Regions from separate parts of the Pseudomonas juntendi genome, predicted to be linked through region 3. Evidence: predicted binding sites of a transcription regulator. Region 3 holds the regulator's gene; each other region holds the start of a gene.

The links. The regulator FliA, encoded in region 3, starts transcription of late flagellar genes. The targets are predictions, from matches to a motif close to CTAAAGTTTNNNNNNNNNNNGCCGNTAA.
Region 1: the regulator FliA is predicted to act here: its motif matches at 1,483-1,510, upstream of L1P09_RS21345 (methyl-accepting chemotaxis protein).
Region 2: the regulator FliA is predicted to act here: its motif matches at 1,382-1,409, upstream of L1P09_RS19690 (flagellar protein MotY).

Annotation. Positions count from the first base shown of each region.
Region 1 covers NZ_CP091088.1:4,590,588-4,595,456, forward strand. The annotation lists gene pcaH (protocatechuate 3,4-dioxygenase subunit beta) at 1-233, opposite strand, end outside; gene ypfJ (KPN_02809 family neutral zinc metallopeptidase) at 459-1,352, shown strand; gene L1P09_RS21345 (methyl-accepting chemotaxis protein) at 1,597-3,516, shown strand; gene ggt (gamma-glutamyltransferase) at 3,982-4,869, opposite strand, start outside.
Region 2 covers NZ_CP091088.1:4,228,859-4,233,727, reverse strand. The annotation lists gene rnt (ribonuclease T) at 1-209, opposite strand, end outside; gene pyrC (dihydroorotase) at 269-1,315, opposite strand; gene L1P09_RS19690 (flagellar protein MotY) at 1,445-2,371, shown strand; gene L1P09_RS19685 (argininosuccinate synthase) at 2,543-3,760, shown strand; gene L1P09_RS19680 (hypothetical protein) at 4,461-4,869, opposite strand, start outside.
Region 3 covers NZ_CP091088.1:3,723,770-3,728,638, reverse strand. The annotation lists gene flhA (flagellar biosynthesis protein FlhA) at 1-298, shown strand, start outside; gene flhF (flagellar biosynthesis protein FlhF) at 310-1,617, shown strand; gene fleN (flagellar synthesis regulator FleN) at 1,702-2,544, shown strand; gene fliA (RNA polymerase sigma factor FliA) at 2,541-3,281, shown strand; gene L1P09_RS17275 (chemotaxis response regulator CheY) at 3,398-3,772, shown strand; gene L1P09_RS17270 (protein phosphatase CheZ) at 3,793-4,581, shown strand; gene L1P09_RS17265 (chemotaxis protein CheA) at 4,594-4,869, shown strand, end outside.

The DNA of each region.
Region 1 (4,869 bases), 870 kb from region 3:
CGCTCACCGATCGGCAGGCCGCCGTTATTGAAATTCAGCAGCAGGTCATGGTCATGGGCACCGAAGCCCAGGTGGGAAAAATCCGGGCCGGTGGTTTCGCTGATCGATTGCGGAATGCTGACCAGCGCCTGGCGCGGCGAGCGGGCAACGGAGGTCTTGTAGTCGGGGGTGAGGGCTTTGGGGTGCCAGTTGCGATCACGGATCACGAAGCGGCTGTTGTCCTGGGCGGGCATGCCGGTTTCCTCTCTTGGAATTATGGAGATGCACAGGCGGGCTTATTGAACCCTTCGCGGGCAAGCCCGCTCCTACATACAGTTTCCGGCATGTCGCGCGCGGTGAATATTGAAATGAGGCACTTCAAACATATCCATTTGGTTATGCATGACCACCTGGACCTAACACCCGCTGCTGTCGTGAACTAATCTTTCACTTCTTGTTTCACGCTCGGGAGAGCACTCATGGAATGGCGAAAAGGCCGACGCAGCGACAACGTGGTCGATGCCCGGGGCGAAGGTGGCGGTGGGGGCGGCATGCGCTTTGGCGGCGGCAAGGGCCTGGGCCTGGGGGCGATCCTGCTGATCGTCGGCATCGGCTGGTTGACCGGGCAGGACCCGCTGCAGATCCTCGGCCAGTTGGCCGGCCAGGTGGAGCAGCAGCAGACCCAGACCGCGCCAAGCGGTGCTGGCGCCAAGGCGCCACCGGCCAACGATGAACAGGCCCAGTTCGTGGCCTCGATCCTGGGCGATACCGAGGACACCTGGAAGGCATTGTTCGCCGAAGCAGGCAAACAGTACCGCGACCCCAAGCTGGTGCTGTTCAGTGGCCAGGTCAATTCGGCCTGCGGCGCTGCCTCTGCGGCCGTGGGGCCGTTCTATTGCCCGGCCGACCAGCGCGTGTACCTGGACATGTCGTTCTTCCGCGAAATGGAAACCCGTTTCGCCGCGGCTGGCGACTTTGCCCAGGCCTACGTCATCGCCCACGAAATTGGCCACCACGTACAGACCTTGCTGGGGGTGTCGGCCAAGGTCGACGCCGCCCGCCGCAGTGGTCAGCGCATGGAGGGCGACAATGGGTTGCTGGTACGCCAGGAACTGCAGGCGGACTGCCTGGCGGGTGTCTGGGCCTACCAGGCACAGAAGCGCCTGAACTGGCTGGAGCCGGGCGATGTAGAGGAGGCGCTGAACGCTGCCAACGCCATTGGCGATGACCGCCTGCAACAGCAAGGGCGCGGCCGTGTGGTGCCGGACTCATTTACCCATGGCACCTCGGCCCAGCGCGTACGCTGGTTCAAGACCGGGTTTGCCGAAGGTGAAGTGGACCGCTGCGACACCTTCAGTGCCCGTAGCCTCTGATACCTCGCCAACAGGCTGCTGCGTCACCGCTGGAACCCTGGGGCCGCTTCGCGGCCCTTTCCCACCGGTCCGGCGCACCGGCAAGGCCGCGCCTACAAAAACCCGCACGCTTTTTTTTGCTGAAAAAGCGTTTCAGCTTCCCGCAGCATTGCCGATAACCCCTGCATGAATCAGCGGGCATCCAGAACAATAACGCCTGGCGATCGAACATCAAAAGAGCGAAAACTATTTCTGGAGTGCGTGCATGAACAGCTGGTTTGCCAACATCAGCGTCAACCTCAAACTGGGCCTGGGCTTCGGCCTGGTGCTTGTCCTCACCGGCCTGCTGGCCCTGACTGGCTGGACCAGCCTGGGCAGCCTGATCGACCGTAGCAACTGGATGAGCGACATCGGCCAGTTGAACAAAGACCTGACCGACCTGCGCGTGGCCCGCCTGCAGTACATGATCGCCAATGGCGACGATGCCGCGGCCGCCAACACCCAGGCCAAGCTGAACGCCTTCAGCAAGCAGCAGGCCTACCTGGCCAGTACCTTCAAAAGCCCCGAGAACGTCAAGCTGCTGGGTGAGCTGGGGGAAACCATCAGCGCCTACAAGCTGTCGCTGAACAAGATGCGCCAAGGCTACGACGCCACGCGCGCAGCGCGTAGCACCATGGACAGCTCGGCCGCCGGCGCCGACCAGGCCATGGACCTGCTCAGCCAGGAAGTCATGGCCCGCCCGGAAGCCGACAGCGTGCGCCTGGCCCAGTACCAACTGATCAGCCAGGCGCGCCAGCAGTTGCTGCAGGTGCGCATCGACGTGCGCGGCTACATTGCCGACAACAGTGCCAGCAACGAGCAGGCCGCCCTGCGCCAGCTGGATGCAGCACTGGCCAATGTCGACAACCTCAAAGGCCAGATGCCGGGTGAAAGCACACGCCTGCAGCAGCTGGAAAGCGCGGTACGGGCCTACCGTGATGCCGTACGCCAGTTCCGCGATGCGGTCGCCAGCATCACCACCGCGCGTGCGGAAATGACCGTACAGGGTGCCGATATCGTCAAGCGCAGCGATGCGCTGTACCAGATCCAGCTGCAGCGTCGCGACGTCGAAAGCAGCCAGGCCCGCAGCCTGCAGGCCATCGCCACGCTGCTGGCGTTGCTGGTCGGCGTGCTGGGCGCGGTGTTGATCACCCGGCAGATCACCCGCCCGTTGCGCGAAACGCTGCTGGCGGTGGAAAAGATCGCCAGTGGCGACCTGACCCAGCAACTGCGCGTCACCCGCCGCGACGAATTGGGCGTGCTACAGCAAGGCATCGCGCGCATGGGTACCACCTTGCGCCAGCTGATCAGCGGCATCCGCGACGGCGTGACCCAGATCGCCAGCGCTGCCGAAGAACTGTCGGCAGTGACCGAACAGACCAGTGCCGGGGCCAATAGCCAGAAGGTCGAAACCGACCAGGTGGCCACCGCCATGCACGAAATGGCCGCCACCGTGCAAGAAGTGGCGCGCAATGCCGAACAGGCTTCGCACGCCGCCACCGGTGCCGACGAGCAAGCCCGCGCCGGCGACCGTGTGGTCGGTGAAGCGATCGGCCAGATCGAGCGCCTGGCCCAGGACATGCACCGCTCCACTGAAGCCATGAGCCTGCTGCAACAGGAAAGCCAGAAAATCGGCAGCGTGATGGACGTGATCAAGTCGGTGGCAGAACAGACCAACTTGCTGGCGCTGAACGCGGCGATCGAGGCGGCGCGGGCGGGTGAAGCCGGGCGCGGCTTCGCCGTGGTGGCCGATGAAGTCCGCGGCCTGGCGCAGCGTACGCAAAAGTCCACCGAAGAAATCGAAGAGCTCATTGCTGGCCTGCAGCAGGGTACCCAGCAAGTGGCCAGCGCCATGCAAGGCAGCCGCACCCTGACCGACAGCAGCGTGGAACTGGCGCGCAAGGCCGGGGCCTCGCTGGAGAGCATTACCAGCACGGTGTCGGGCATTCAGTCGATGAACCAGCAGATTGCCGCGGCCGCAGAGCAGCAGAGTGCGGTGGCCGAGGAGATCAGCCGCAGCATCCTCAATGTGCGCGATGTGTCTGAGCAGACGGCGGCGGCCAGCAATGAAACGGCAGCATCCAGCGTCGAACTGGCGCGCCTGGGTGGGCAGTTGCAGACGCTGGTCAGCCAGTTCCGCGTCTGACTGCAAGCCCTGGGGCCGCTGAGCGGCCCAGCGCCGGCAAGCCAGGCTGCCACAGCAACGGTGCAGGATCAGAAACAGCGCCGTACCTGTGGGAGATTCTATGGTTCCTGGCAAGGGTAGCCGCTGCATCTTCAGTGCCTGTGAGATTGAGCGCCGCCCGCGCGGCGCATCGCGAGCTGCGCTCGCTCCTACGTTTGTTTCGGGCCAGTAACCCCTGTGCCAGATGCGCGCGGCCGCCTTGTTCGTACGACGCGATTTTGAGGCATGCGCCAAGGCGTTCGCGCGCAAATCCCACAGGAATAATTCGCCCGAAACAAACGTAGGAGCGAGCGCAGCTCGCGATGCGCCGCGCGGGCGGCGCTCGCTCTAACAGGCGCTGCATACCTTGTGGCAAACACCTGTCAGCCCTGATGCGATCCCCGTGGGAGCTGACTTGCCGGCGATCAGGCCAGCACAGGCGGCAGCTTATTTGACGATCATGCCCACCCCACGCCCCCGTGGATCAGAGGCCGTCTCCAGCTTTGCCCCTTCTACCCGGATCGCCTGGATATCCCCCATCTCCCAGCCCTGGTCTTCCAGCACATACCCCATCTTCTTCAGGCCGTCAGCCACAGGCCCGGTCAACGGTGCATAGCTGTCGAAGTAGATGGTGTCCTTGGGCAGCAACTGATGGTGCACACGCTGCGCCGCCACCGCCTTGTCCAATGGCATGCCGTAGTCATACAGGTTGTTCATCACCTGGAAGATCGAGGTAAAGATCCGCGAACCACCCGGGGTGCCGATCACCAGCTCGACCTTGCCGTCACGGGTCATCAGGCTGGGGCTCATCGACGACAGCATGCGCTTGCCCGGCTCGATCGCGTTGGCATCACCGCCGACTACGCCAAAGGCATTGGCCGCCCCCGGCTTGGCGCTGAAATCGTCCATCTCGTCGTTCAGCAGGAAACCCGCCCCTTTTACCACCACGCCGCTGCCGTAGTCGAGGTTGAGGGTGTAGGTGTTGCTGACCGCGTTGCCGTGCTTGTCGACGATGGAAAAGTGCGTGGTCTGGTGCGGCTCCAGCCCGGGCTTGACCTTGTCGGTGTCGGAAATGGCTTTCGGGTTGACCTGCGCAGCGCGCTTGGCCAGGTAGTCCTTGGCCACCAGTTTATCCACCGGCACTTGGGTAAAGGCCGGGTCACCGAGGTAGTCGGCGCGGTCGGCGAACACGCGCTTCTCGATCTCGGCCAGCAGGTGGATGTACTGCGCCGAGTTGTGCGCCACCCCTTTGAAGTCCGCCGCGCGGTCTTCCTTGATGCCCAGCAACTGAGCCAGGGCTACACCGCCGGAGCTCGGTGGTGGCGCGGTATACAC
Region 2 (4,869 bases), 510 kb from region 3:
CCGGTGAACTCCAGCGCGGCCGCCTCGATGTTCGCGCCTTCAAACGGCTCCACCCGGTGGAAGTACGTGTGCTCGGGGAACAGGAAGCCTTTCTCGTCCATGCCGATGGTCACTGCAGCAATTTCCAGCAAGGCATCGGTGGCGCTGTTGAAGCCGCCCGTTTCCACGTCCACTACAACCGGCAGGTAACCGCGGAAGCGCTCGGCCATTGGATGGCGCGACCCGCTGTTGCCTTGGCTTTCCAGGTCGTCTTCGTAGAGGTCTTCGCTCACGCGTTTTCCTCCAGCAGGCGCCAGCGCAATTTCTCGCCAGCGCGCAGCGGCACCACGGTTTGCTCGCCGAATGGCAGGCTCTGCGGGGCGGTCCATTCTTCGCGGACCAGGGTGATGGTGTCGGTATTCGCCGGCAGGCCATAGAAAGCTGGGCCGTGCAGGCTGGCGAAACCTTCCAGCTTGTCCAGCGCGTTGCGTTGCTCGAACGCTTCGGCGTACAGCTCGATAGCCGCGTAGGCGGTGTAGCAGCCGGCGCAGCCGCAGGCCGCTTCCTTGGCGTGACGGGCGTGCGGGGCCGAGTCGGTACCGAGGAAGAACTTCGGGTTGCCGCTGGTGGCTGCATCCAGCAGGGCCACCTGGTGGGTGTTGCGCTTGAGGATCGGCAGGCAGTAGAAGTGCGGGCGAATGCCACCGACCAGCATGTGGTTGCGGTTGTACAGCAGGTGTTGCGAGGTGATGGTCGCGCCAACATTGGCCGGTGCCTCGGTGACGAACTGCGCGGCATCGCTGGTGGTAATGTGTTCGAACACCACATTCAAGGCCGGGAAGCGCTCGACCAGGCGGCGCATGTGCTCGTCGATGAAGCGCTTCTCGCGGTCGAACACGTCGATTTCGCTGCGGGTCACTTCGCCGTGCACCAGCAGCGGCATGCCGACCTCCGCCAATGCCTCGATGGCCGGGAAGATATTGTCGATGCTGGTCACGCCCGAGTCGGAATTGGTGGTGGCGCCCGCCGGGTACAGCTTGGCGGCATACACGATACCGCTGGCCTTGGCGGCACGCACATCTTCGGGGCTGGTACGGTCGGTGAGGTACAGGACCATCAGCGGCTCGAAGCGGCTGCCTGCCGGGCGGGCAGCGAGGATGCGTTCACGGTAGGCACCGGCCTCGGCGGCGTTGCGCACCGGCGGAACCAGGTTGGGCATGATGATGGCGCGGGCGAAAGTACGCGCCACATCGCCAACGGTGTGGGGCAGGACGGCACCATCACGCAGATGGATGTGCCAGTCGTCGGGGCGCAGGAGGGTCAGGCGATCGGACATTGGGGATTCCAGGCGGGTCGAACTCAAGCCCCAATGCTACCGGAAAACCCTGGGCCGAGCACGGCTATCAAGTTTTCCGGTTGGCGTCCGATAGCCTGCAGGTAAGCCGTTGAAATTGTGGAGCCGCCCGTGCGCCAGCGTTACCTGACCCTGTTGACCCTGTTCGCCAGCCTGCCGGCTGCCGCGCTGACTTTTCAGACGCGCATGGAGAACATTGCCTGGAAGGTCGAGGGTGACCCGTTCGAGTGCCGGCTAATCCAGCCGATCGATGGCTTTGGCAGTGGTGAGTTCGTACGCCGGGCGGGCGAGCAGGCAGTGTTCCAGTTGCGCTCGGCCAGCAACATACTGGGGGCCGGCACTGCCAGCCTGCTGGCGGCGGCGGCGCCGTGGCAACCCGGTCGTGGTGATATCAACCTGGGTAGCGTGCGCATGGCCCGTACCGGCGTGTTGTTCAGTTCTTCGCAAGGCCAGGCCAGCCGCCTGATCAATGGCTTGCTCGACGGGCGCAGCACGGTGGTGCGCAGCTTTGCGGGCGAAGCTGGCCGGCCCGTGGAGGTGCGGGTACTGCCGGTGAGCTTTGCCAAGGCCTACAGCGATTACCAGGTGTGTGCCGCCAAGCTGCTGCCCATGAACTACGACCAGGTGCGCCAGACCCAGGTCGGTTTCCCGGGCGGCGGCATCGAACTGGATGACGCGGCCAAGGCCAGGCTGGATGTGATTCTCGAATACATGAAGGCCGACCCTTCGGTGAACCATGTCGAGCTCAACGGTCACTCCGACAACAGCGGTAATCGCCTGACCAACCGCGACCTGTCACGCCGCCGAGCGCTGGCGGTGGCGGACTACTTCAAGGCTCATGGCGTCAAGGATGAGCAGATCACCGTACGCTTCCACGGCGAGCGCTACCCGGTGGCCAAGAACAACACGGCGGCGAACCGGGCGCGGAATCGGCGAGTGAACATCGAGCTGGACCGGGTGGTGGTGCCTGAAAAACCGGTGGAGAAACCGACCGAGCAAGCCCCCCCTGCTGCTGCTGCGCCGGCCAGGCAACCTTGAGGTTGGACAGTCGCGTGCACCGCAGGCCCTTGACTTGCCTGCCTCACTACCGTCCGTCGCCCCTGTGAAAGTTCTTGTCGCTTTGTCGTCAGAAGCTGTCGCGCCACTGTAAATTTATCGTTAACGCCGTTAGAATCGGTCCTTTTCCGTACAACCCCGTGGAGTGATGGCATGGCGGACGTAAAAAAGGTCGTACTGGCGTATTCCGGCGGCCTTGATACTTCGGTGATTCTCAAGTGGCTGCAGGATACCTACAACTGCGAAGTGGTGACTTTCACCGCTGACCTGGGTCAGGGCGAAGAGGTCGAACCGGCCCGCGCCAAGGCTCAGGCAATGGGTGTTAAAGAGATCTACATCGACGACCTGCGCGAAGAATTCGTGCGTGATTTCGTGTTCCCGATGTTCCGCGCCAACACCGTCTACGAAGGTGAGTACCTGCTGGGTACTTCCATCGCCCGCCCGCTGATCGCCAAGCGCCTCATCGAAATCGCCAACGAAACCGGCGCAGACGCCATTTCCCATGGCGCTACCGGCAAGGGCAACGACCAGGTGCGTTTCGAGCTGGGTGCCTACGCGCTCAAGCCTGGCGTCAAGGTCATCGCCCCATGGCGTGAGTGGGACCTGCTGTCCCGCGAAAAGCTGATGGACTACGCCGAAAAGCACGGTATCCCGATCGAGCGCCACGGCAAGAAGAAGTCGCCGTACTCGATGGACGCCAACCTGCTGCACATCTCCTACGAAGGCGGTGTCCTGGAAGACACCTGGACCGAGCACGAAGAGGACATGTGGCGCTGGAGTGTCTCGCCTGAGAACGCCCCGGACCAGGCCACCTACATCGAACTCACCTACCGCAACGGCGACATCGTTGCCATTGACGGTGTCGAGAAAACCCCGGCAACCGTTCTGGCCGACCTGAACCGCATCGGCGGTGCCAACGGCATCGGCCGCCTCGACATCGTCGAAAACCGTTATGTCGGTATGAAGTCGCGTGGCTGCTACGAGACGCCTGGTGGCACCATCATGCTCAAGGCCCACCGTGCCATCGAGTCGATCACCCTGGACCGTGAAGTTGCTCACCTCAAAGACGAGTTGATGCCCAAGTACGCCAGCCTGATCTACACCGGTTACTGGTGGAGCCCGGAGCGCGTGATGCTGCAGCAGATGATCGACGCTTCGCAGGTCAACGTGAACGGTGTGGTGCGGCTGAAGCTGTACAAAGGCAATGTCACCGTGGTTGGCCGTAAATCGGATGATTCGCTGTTCGATGCCAACATCGCCACCTTCGAAGAAGATGGCGGCGCCTACAACCAGGCCGACGCTGCTGGCTTCATCAAGCTCAACGCCTTGCGTATGCGCATTGCCGCCAACAAGGGCCGTTCGCTGCTCTGATTGCTGGCCTGTGCCATGAAAGAACCCGGCTGCGGCCTAATGCCTGTCGGTTAAGCGTTACTGGGGCTGCTTTGCAGCCCTTCGCGGGCACGCCCGCTCCCACACGTTTAGCGCTGAACGCAAGAGATGCGCTATCCCCTTTGGGAGCGGGCGTGCCCGCGAAGGGTCGCAAAGCGGCCCCAAATTACTTAACTGACTGGCATTAGGCTGCGGCCGGGTTTTTTGTGCCTGCTCGAAATGAAGAGTTTCAGTTGCATGGGTTCGCGGCCTCACTGCCCAGTGGGCTGATGGACAATTGTGCGCATTGGCCTTTATCCACATTGCAAAAGCGCCAGGTGCGGGGCGGCATTGGTGGTTGCGCAAGCGCTTGCAACAGCTGCTGTTCCATCAGGCGACAGGCATCCGGGCCAGAAAACATGAAGGTGACGGGCTCGCCTGGCAACCCCTTCCTGCGGCATGGCAGCGAGGGCTTCACTGCCGGGTGGGGGCGCGCTGTCCGGTGCTGTTTTGTTGGGTAACTGGGGCTGCTTTGCAGCCCTTCGCGGGCACGCCCGCTCCCACAGGCGCTGAACGCAAGAGATGCGCTATCCCCTGTAGGAGCGGGCGTGCCCGCGAAGGGTCGCGAAGCGGCCCCAAATTACTTAACTGACTGGCATTAGGCTGCGGCCGGGTTTTTTGTGCCTGCTCGAAATGAAGAGTTTCAGTTGCATGGGTTCGCGGCCTCACTGCCCAGTGGGCTGATGGACAATTGTGCGCATTGGCCTTTATCCACATTGCAAAAGCGCCAGGTGCGGGGCGGCGTTGGTGGTTGCGCAAGCGCTTGCAACAGTTGCTGTTCCATCAGGCGACAGGCATCCGGGCCAGAAAACATGAAGGTGACGGGCTCGCCTGGCAACCCCTCCTGCGGCATGGCAGCGAGGGCTTCACTGCTGGGTGGGGGCGCGCTGTCCGGTGCTGCCTTGTTGGGTAACGGGCTGTAGAACGACTTGTAGTTGAAGTTGAGTGTCAGGAAAAACAGCGCGGTCAGGAAGAACGGAAAGCCCACCAGGAACCAGGTATAGAGCTTCTGGCTGGACTCGCTGAGAAAGGGCAGTGTGGCCAGGGCGGAG
Region 3 (4,869 bases):
GGAGCCAAGGTTGGAACAGATTTTGCTCAATAGTCTGCAACGCGCCGGGCAAGGCCAGGAAGACGGTGTTCTTCTGGAACCGAGCATGGCCGAGAAGCTGCAACGTTCGCTGATCGAAGCGGCCCAGCGCCAGGAAATGCAGGGCCAGCCGGCCATTCTGCTGGTCGCCGGCCCGATCCGCGCCATGCTGTCGCGTTTCGGTCGCCTGGCTGTACCGAATTTGCATGTGCTGGCGTATCAGGAAATACCGGACAACAAGCAAGTCACCATCGTTGCCACCGTGGGCCCTAACGGCTGAGGTAGTGGATAATGCAAGTTAAGCGATTTTTCGCCGCCGATATGCGTCAGGCCATGAAACTGGTCCGTGATGAGCTGGGCGCCGATGCCGCGATCATTGGCAACCGTCGCATTGCCGGCGGTGTCGAGCTGACGGCCGCGCTGGACTACAAGCTGTCCGCCCTGGCCCCGCGTGTGCCCAATGCCGAGCTGGAAGAAGAGCTGCGCAAGACCCACACGCGCATTGCCACGGCCCAGGCCGAGCTGGGCCACCGCCAGGACAGCAGCGATAACAACCGCCAATTGTTCGCCGGGCAGTCGCTGACCGCTGCCGAGCCGCTGGTCGAGCCCCACGTCGATGCCCCACAGGCGGCGGCCGCCACGGCGCCGGCGCCCGTTGACCCGCGCCTGTTCGATGCCATGCGCTCCGAACTGTCGGGCCTGCGCGAACTGCTGGAAGTGCAGCTCGGCTCGCTGGCCTGGGCCCAGCTGCAGGGCAGCAAGCCACAACAGGCCAACATCTGGCGGCGCCTGCAGCGCATTGGCCTGTCCGGGCCGATTGCCCGCGAGTTGCTGGAGCTGACCGCCGAAATCGAAGAGCCACGCCATGCCTGGCGCATGTTGCTGGCGCACTTGGCGCGCATGATCGAAATTCCCGAGGTAGAGCCGATCGAAGAAGGCGGTGTGATCGCCATGGTCGGCCCGGCCGGCATGGGCAAGACCACCACCCTGGCCAAGCTGGCGGCGCGCTACGTGCTCAAGTACGGCGCGCAGAACATGGCGCTGGTGAGCATGGACAGCTTCCGCATCGGTGCCCAGGAGCAGCTCAAGACCCTTGGCCGCATCCTCAATGTCCCAGTCACCTATGTCGACCCAGGCCAGTCGCTGGCGGCAGCGCTGGAGCCGCTGCTGCGCAAGCGTGTGGTGCTGATCGACACCGCCGGCCTGCAGGCCAGCGACCCGGCCCTGCGCTTGCAGCTGGAAACCCTGGCCGGCCGTGGCATCGCCGCCAAGAATTACCTGGTACTGGCCACCACCAGCCAGAAGCAGGTGTTGACCGCCGCCTACCACAGCTACAAGCGCTGTGGCCTGGCCGGCTGCATCCTGACCAAGCTCGATGAAACGGCAAGCCTTGGCGATGTGTTGAGCCTTGCCATCAGTCATGATTTGCCTGTGGCCTATCTTACCGACGGCCCGCGCATTCCTGACGACCTGCACCTGCCCCGGGGGCACCAGCTGGTGTCCCGCGCGGTCAATGTGCAGCAGCAGGAGGAGCCCAGCGAAGAGGCAATGGCCGACATGTTCGCTGATCTCTACCACAACCCACGGCGAGCGGGTTGAGTATGAAACGTGTGCAAAGTAGCTATGCCAAGGGGTACGCAGAATTGCCCTACGTGTGGCCTGGGTCCCAGCGATACAAGGTAAATTACAAACATGGGTAGCATGCATCCCGTACAGGTGATCGCCGTGACCGGTGGCAAAGGTGGCGTCGGCAAGACTAACGTTTCAGTGAACCTGTCCCTGGCGTTGGCCGAACTCGGCCGCAGGGTCATGTTGCTGGATGCCGACCTGGGCCTGGCCAATGTCGACGTGTTGCTGGGCCTGACGCCCAAACGGACCCTGGCCGATGTCATCGAAGGGCGCTGCGAGCTGCGTGACGTGATATTGCAGGGCCCTGGCGGTGTGCGCATCGTACCGGCTGCCTCCGGTACGCAGAGCATGGTCCACCTGGCGCCGGCCCAGCATGCCGGGCTGATCCAGGCGTTCAGCGAAGTCGGCGACAACCTCGATGTACTGGTCATCGATACCGCTGCGGGTATCGGTGAGTCGGTCGTCAGCTTTGTCCGTGCCGCCCAAGAAGTGCTGCTGGTGGTGTGCGACGAGCCGACCTCGATCACCGATGCCTACGCGCTGATCAAGCTGCTCAACCGTGACTACGGCATGAACCGCTTCCGCGTGCTGGCCAACATGGCCCAGAGCCCTCAGGAAGGGCGCAACCTGTTTGCCAAGCTGACCAAGGTCACCGACCGTTTCCTGGATGTCGCCCTGCAGTACGTAGGCGCCGTGCCCTACGACGAGTGCGTGCGCAAGGCGGTGCAGAAGCAGCGTGCCGTGTACGAAGCCTTCCCACGCTCCAAGTGCGCGCTGGCCTTCAAGGCGATTGCCCAGAAGGTCGACAGCTGGCCGCTGCCGGCCAACCCACGTGGCCACCTGGAGTTCTTCGTCGAGCGCCTGGTGCAGCCGACCAGCGCGGGACCGGTGCTATGAACGCCAGCGGGTTCAAGATGTACAGCCGGGCGGCGAAAGACGCCCAGTACGAGTTGATCGAACGCTACGCCCCCCTGGTCAAGCGCATCGCCTACCACCTGTTGGCGCGCTTGCCGGCCAACGTGCAGGTCGAGGACCTGATCCAGGCCGGCATGATCGGCCTGCTGGAAGTGGCCAACAAGTACGACGCCAGCAAGGGCGCCAGCTTTGAAACCTATGCCGGCATTCGTATCCGCGGCGCCATGCTCGACGAAGTGCGCAAAGGCGACTGGGCACCCCGCTCGGTGCACCGCAACACCCGCATGGTCAGCGACGCGATGCGCGCCGTGGAGGCCAGAACCGGCCGTGACGCTAAAGATCATGAAGTTGCTGCCGAACTCCAATTGAGCCTCGATGATTACTACGCGATCCTCAACGATACCTTGGGCAGCCGTTTGTTCAGCTTCGATGACCTGCTGCAGGACGGTGAGCACGAAGGGCTGCATGAAGACGGCGCCAGCGGCCAGGTCGAACCTGCCCGGGGCCTCGAGGAGGAGCGCTTCCAGCTAGCCCTGACCGAGGCCATCGCCAACCTGCCCGAGCGTGAACGCCTGGTGCTGGCGCTGTACTACGACGAAGAGCTCAACCTCAAGGAGATCGGTGAGGTGCTGGGGGTCAGCGAGTCGCGGGTTAGCCAGTTGCACAGCCAGTGTGCCGCGCGTCTGCGTAGCCGCCTGGGGGAATGGCGGGCGCGCTGAGCCTGCTAGGGTTGCGGCTGTTTCCACGCGGTTTTCCACGTTGTACCGAATTGATTGAATGCGCGCTCGGGGCCGAGCGCGTTTGAGACTGCTTGGAGGTCTACTTGAACAAAGACATGAAAATCCTCATCGTTGACGACTTTTCGACGATGCGGCGGATCATCAAGAACCTGTTGCGTGACCTGGGCTTCACCAACACCGATGAGGCCGACGACGGCACCACGGCGCTGCCGATGCTGGAAAACGGCCATTACGACTTCCTGGTGACCGACTGGAACATGCCTGGCATGTCCGGCATCGACCTGCTGCGCAAGGTGCGTGCCCACGACCGGCTGAAAACCATGCCCGTGCTGATGGTGACTGCCGAAGCCAAGCGCGACCAGATCATTGAAGCGGCCCAGGCCGGCGTCAATGGTTACGTGGTCAAGCCGTTCACGGCACAGGTGCTCAAAGAAAAGATCGAGAAGATCTTCGAACGCGTCAACGGCTGAGTCACGTCAGGGGGCGCGCCATGGATTCATCACATAACTCTTTGGGCGAGTTCGAATCGACCCTGAAGAAACATGCCCAGGAGTTGGTCGAAAGCCTGGAGCGGGGCCGTTTCGGCGAGGCGGTGCAGCTGATTCACGAGCTGAACCAGACCCGCGACCGCGGCCTGTACCAGGAAGTCGGCAAACTGACCCGCGAGCTGCACAGTGCCATCGTCAGTTTCCAGATCGACCCGACCATGCCGCAGGCCGAAGAGGTGTCGCAGATTACCGATGCCACCGAGCGCCTGTCCTATGTGGTCAAGCTCACGGAAGGCGCGGCCAACCGCACCATGGACCTGGTCGAGGCAAGCACCCCGGTGCTCAACGACCTGGCCAGCGAGGCGAAGGCCCTGAGCACCGACTGGCAGCGCTTCATGCGCCGCGAAGTGGCGGCGGAAGAATTTCGCGACCTGGTCAAGCGGGTCGACAGTTTCCTCACGCACAGCGCCGAAGGTAATCGCAAGGTCGCCGGCCACCTCAATGACATTCTGCTGGCCCAGGACTATCAGGACCTGACCGGGCAGGTGATCAAGCGCGTCACCAACCTGGTGACCGAAGTGGAAAGCAACCTGCTCAAGTTGGTGCTGATGGCCAGTCAGGTCGACCGCTTTGCGGGCATTCAGCATGACCACGATCAATTGCGCGCAGAAAAAGATCGAGAAAAACATCCGACTCGGGGTGAAGGTCCGCAGATTCATGCCGATAAGCGTGAAGACGTCGTGTCCGGCCAGGACGACGTCGATGATCTGCTGTCCAGCCTGGGTTTTTAAGGAGCACCTTTGATGAGCTTCGGCGCCGATGAAGAAATCCTCCAGGATTTCCTGGTAGAAGCCGGCGAAATTCTTGAGCAACTGTCCGAGCAATTGGTCGAGCTGGAAAGCCGGCCCGACGATGCCGACCTGCTCAATGCGATCTTTCGCGGTTTCCACACTGTAAAAGGGGGCGCCGGCTTCCTCCAGCTGAACGAGCTGGTGGAGTGCTGCCATATCGCCGAGAACGTGTTCGACGTGCTGCGCAAAGGTGAGCGTCGGGTTGACGCGGAGCTGATGGACGTAGTG